Regions from separate parts of the Paenibacillus sp. FSL M8-0212 genome, predicted to be linked through region 1. Evidence: riboswitches for the same ligand, from Rfam matches in the RefSeq annotation. Region 1 holds a riboswitch; the other holds the start of a gene.
The links. A riboswitch is a leader RNA that binds a small molecule or an ion and turns the genes downstream of it on or off. The one in region 1 is predicted to bind cyclic di-AMP.
Positions count from the first base shown of each region.

Region 2: linked by a shared signal. The riboswitch ahead of MKX68_RS10890 (ubiquitin-like domain-containing protein) and the one ahead of MKX68_RS00650 (C40 family peptidase) in region 1 are both predicted to bind cyclic di-AMP.

Region 1 covers NZ_JBBORP010000001.1:162,334-164,539, forward strand. Annotated here, with positions in the region: gene pelA (pectate lyase) at 1-880, opposite strand, end outside; cyclic di-AMP (ydaO/yuaA leader) riboswitch at 1,309-1,440, shown strand; gene MKX68_RS00650 (C40 family peptidase) at 1,446-1,910, shown strand; gene MKX68_RS00655 (hypothetical protein) at 2,035-2,206, shown strand, end outside.
Region 2 covers NZ_JBBORP010000001.1:2,435,009-2,437,214, forward strand. Annotated here, with positions in the region: gene MKX68_RS10890 (ubiquitin-like domain-containing protein) at 1-1,136, opposite strand, end outside; cyclic di-AMP (ydaO/yuaA leader) riboswitch at 1,410-1,663, opposite strand; gene MKX68_RS10895 (TatD family hydrolase) at 1,905-2,206, opposite strand, start outside.

The sequences.
Region 1 (2,206 bases):
ATTTAACTACCCCGTCGCGACCAATAAAGATTGGTTTATCTGTTCCGATCTCATAGAAGCGTGCCCAAATCGGTGCAGCTTTGGAATCAGCAATAATTTTACTATCTCCATTAGCTCTTTCATACTTGTAACCCGTAATTTTCACCTTGTTAAACCAAGCCTCCGCTCCTTTAATGGATGCTGTGATTTTAGAGTTAGCAGGTCTCGTTTTCAGGAATTTAACGATTGTTACACTTTCTCCAGCTGTCAGCGATGGCACTTCGTAGATTCTTGCGCTCGCTGGTTTAAGGGAACTGGAATCATGTTGTTGTCCCCATGCTGTCAGCTTACCACCTGAAACGACTTGTGTATTCAGAATCGCCTCCACACCTTTGGCAACTGAATTTTTACTGCGGTTAGCAAGTGTGCTGTCGATAAACGAGAAATCACCTTTGCGTGTCGCTACTTCATCGAGCATGATCATTACATTAATCATGGCATCATCATTGTAGGTAATATGTTTGTGATATCCGGAGCTTTGGTAGACTTGTGGCCATCCGCCGTTTGAATACTGCATGTTGATCAAAAAGTTAATTCCTTTGATTGCAGCTGTGGAGTATCGCGGATCATTCGTCTTTTTGAATTCCTTCGCCAATCTTCTAATTTCTGAGTATGTAGCCTTGTTGTCTATCGTGGACTTCGCCCACTCTCCACTTGTCTGTTTATAATCTTTTCTCCAACCTCCATCCGGCAGCTGGTTCTTCAAAATATCAGAAATACTCGCTGTAGTACCCGATGCATCCGCAGCAGATACCGTCCCTACAGGGAGAACTGCCATTCCAACTGCTGAGAACACCATCGTACATGCCAGGACAAAAGTAATTATTTTCTTCGCTTTCAAATGTAACACTCTCCTATGTTCGTTTTTATAAATCTGCCACTTCTACTTTACCTATGATAAGTGTCCCCAAACCTCCTTTATTTGTATTTATCGCATAATAAAATCAATTTTAATCCAATATGTGGATTGGATATTCAGATAATATGCAAAAAATCGATTTTTGTCAATATATGCAACTTAATGAATATAATATCTCTAATTCTACATAACGGAATAGTTCTTTTAACTCATGACAAACCTATTTATTTATCCAAATTCGTCTTAAGCGAATCAATAATGACGTTTTTGTCATGAATGATACCCAAACTTGATCCCTTCTTTCATATAAAAACCTTAATTCCGCTAACATTGAGGTATTACGAAGGGTTTTAAATGGGTTTGACAATTACGCATTTATGCAATATAGTTTCAAATAGTTACAAAAACTTAATTATTCATTGCCGAGTTTCATGTTTGAAAACGGGGGAACCAATTTGGGTGAATTATTCTTATACATAGGAAATATAGGGAACCTTCTACCGAACCCTTAGCTAACTCCGTAGGCATCGAAGGGAGAACATTGATTTTGAAAAAACTGATTATCTCCATTTTTGGAGCAGCTGTATTATTTACATCCGGGGCAACAAGCACAGAGGCAAGCAGTATCAACTCCGTAGTGAACAACATGACAGGTATTCCTTACAAATGGGGTGGCACGACTGTAGCCGGCTTTGACTGTTCTGGTTTTATGAGATATCTTTTCAACAAATACAGCATTGAATTGCCACGTACTTCTCAGCAGCAAGCCAAAGCAGGTACTCCGGTAGCCAAAAGCAATGTTCGGACAGGTGATCTGGTGTTCTTTAATACAACAGGCAAAGGCATTTCACATACAGGTGTATATATCGGCGGCGGACAATTCGCTCATGCCTCCAGCAGTAAAGGTGTAAGCATCACAAAGTTATCGAATCCATACTTCAATGACCGCTATGTAACAGCACGTCGGGTAACTGGACAGTTTATGTATGATAAAATGTTAGGTAAAATGTAATTCACATACAAAAAGGCATCGGTTATTAACCGAATGCCTTTTTTGTTTAACCATTTTTTGTCTTCAACTACTTTCTTAAACAATGTAAAATGTTTTAGGAAATAAAAGGAGATGAGGAGAACAATTGAAAAAGTTAATGTTTGTTTTAAGTTTTGCTATTTTAGTAATAGGTAGTTTAGGATGCAGTAGTGAGAACGAAAAAGATTTTAGAGATGTTTCATGGGGTACCAAGATCGACAAAGTCATTTCAACTGAAGAAAAGAAAGGTAACTCAGGTTATGAAGAGGACGTACATA
Region 2 (2,206 bases), 2.3 Mb from region 1:
TTCTTACGTCCAAAATTCAGGGCATGCTTCACACTGTCATAATATACATCAATTTTGTTGCCTTTAATGGCACCGCCTGTATCTTCCGCACGACGGAATCCCAGACCTTCGATATATACCCACCAGCCAATTGGAATGACTTTGGGATCAACCGCAATGGTGCGCCCTTCCGTTACACGAGTACCGGAAGCTGTTTTAGTTCCAATGCCAGGCTCTTCGGAAGAGTAGGCAGTCATGGATACATTTTTAAGTACTTTTGAGTATTTAAAAGAAGTCCCGGATACGGTAATGACTTTGCTGCCCGAGGCAGATGTTTTCTTCGAGTTCGTTGTTGTAGCCTTTTTGGTTGTTGAAGTTTGAGCCGATACGGTCTGAATCACAGGTTCTTTCACGACCGGTTTTGCTTTGGTGCCGACAGCGATCACTTTATCTACACGATTATTCGCGACAGATTTGCCGACCATTTTTTTGGAGACCAATTCTCCATCCTGAAATACCTTTTCGATATGCTGTACAAGTGTGCCTTCTTTGCCGTTTACAACGACACGGTTATCCCCTTTGTACAAGCTAGGGTCAGCCGTTTTAATGACTTTGTAAGCGATTGGCTGCTCTACCTCCACTGTACGCTTTGTTACGCGCACTACACGGATCTTCATATCCGCTTTGATGGCAGTTCCAAGCGCCGGATACACTTTATCATTACTCTCAACTTGAATACCTGATTTTTGAATTGCATCTTCTACCGATGAATCCGTTGTATACAGAGTCTTGGTGTCTCCGTCTGCCGTAATGTTGACTGGAACGGCCCGCTCAATAACGATTCGGTCTCCATCTGTAATCGCCCCGTTCATGGACATGGATACCTTATCGTGAGGGCTGACTGTGATCGACTGCTCCTCCAGCATTTCCTGAAGCATTCCTGTACGAGTCTCTACCACCTGAGCTTTGCCATCAATAACCAGTGAAATTTGTTTCCCGGCCTGACCGTAAACGACTAACAAGATCATGATTGTAAGCGCAATTGAGAAAATCGCGATCAATGCCATTTGACGCATGTTCTCATGCTTCCACCGCAACGCGAAAGACTTACTGGATGATCGTGACTCATGGGTCTCTTCTGGTTGGAATGTGCCCACTTCTCCGTCCTCCTTCATAGCCTCGCCGTCTAAAGTAATGCATGATGTCTTTGACGTGACTATACCAAATTTTCTACAGAACACAGATTGGACCAACATAATCCGGTTCTGCACCATGAATCAATCTTCGCAACATGATGTCATCCTCCTGAATACCTACCGTATGATGACAATATTTCTTTTATTCAAAAACAAAAAAGCCAAAGAAAGAGTGTAAGAGGAACTCTTTCGTGGCTTCCGAATGATTCTGAATATCGGAAATTCATGCACGAGGTTGCCTCTCTTTTTCCGCTTGCGAGGTTAGCTGTCGGGTTCGGGCGAAAGAGAGCCGCCCTATCTTAGGTCACCCGCTCATGGCGGACGCCCTTGAATTCACCCCGAGACCCAAAGAAGAAATCAAATACGGCTTCGCAGTTCCCTTCGCTGCTTTTGGGTCAGCGAACGTTGCGCATCGGCCAAATACACCGATGTTTAAGCCCTATTGGTTCCCCCGCTCTCCGTTAACGGAGACTCAGCGAGACTGATTCATGAAAGTAATGTTGTTTCATCGGAAAGTGTCCCTTTGTTCATCCCCCGAACATCTGTCCAATTTTCCGCACAACAATTCACTGAAAAGATGATATCCTGTTTTGATGCATGTTGTAAAGCGTTGATCAAGTACGTTTTTCTGAATATTTGGTTAAAATATTGTAATATTCTCGATTTATTTGGATCAAAGGGCAAATTACCTCCGCTTATCTGCCTTTTTCACCTCATTTGCTCGTTTTTTTAACGAATTCCAAATCGTTCCATGGCATTTTTGGTTGTTATTGCAGCAATTTCCTCCACCGAAATGCCTTTAATTTCCGCTGCCGCCTCTGCAACCAGACGTACATGCGCTGTCTCATTTCGCTTCCCACGATAAGGGTGAGGTGTCAAATATGGAGCATCTGTTTCAATGAAAAACCGGTCCATAGGAACCTTCGCCAGCACCTCTTTGGGCTGCTTTGCATTTTTGAATGTGATCGGTCCTCCGAAAGAGAGATGGAAGCCCATATCGAGACAACTTTTCGCTGTTTCCCAGCTGCCCG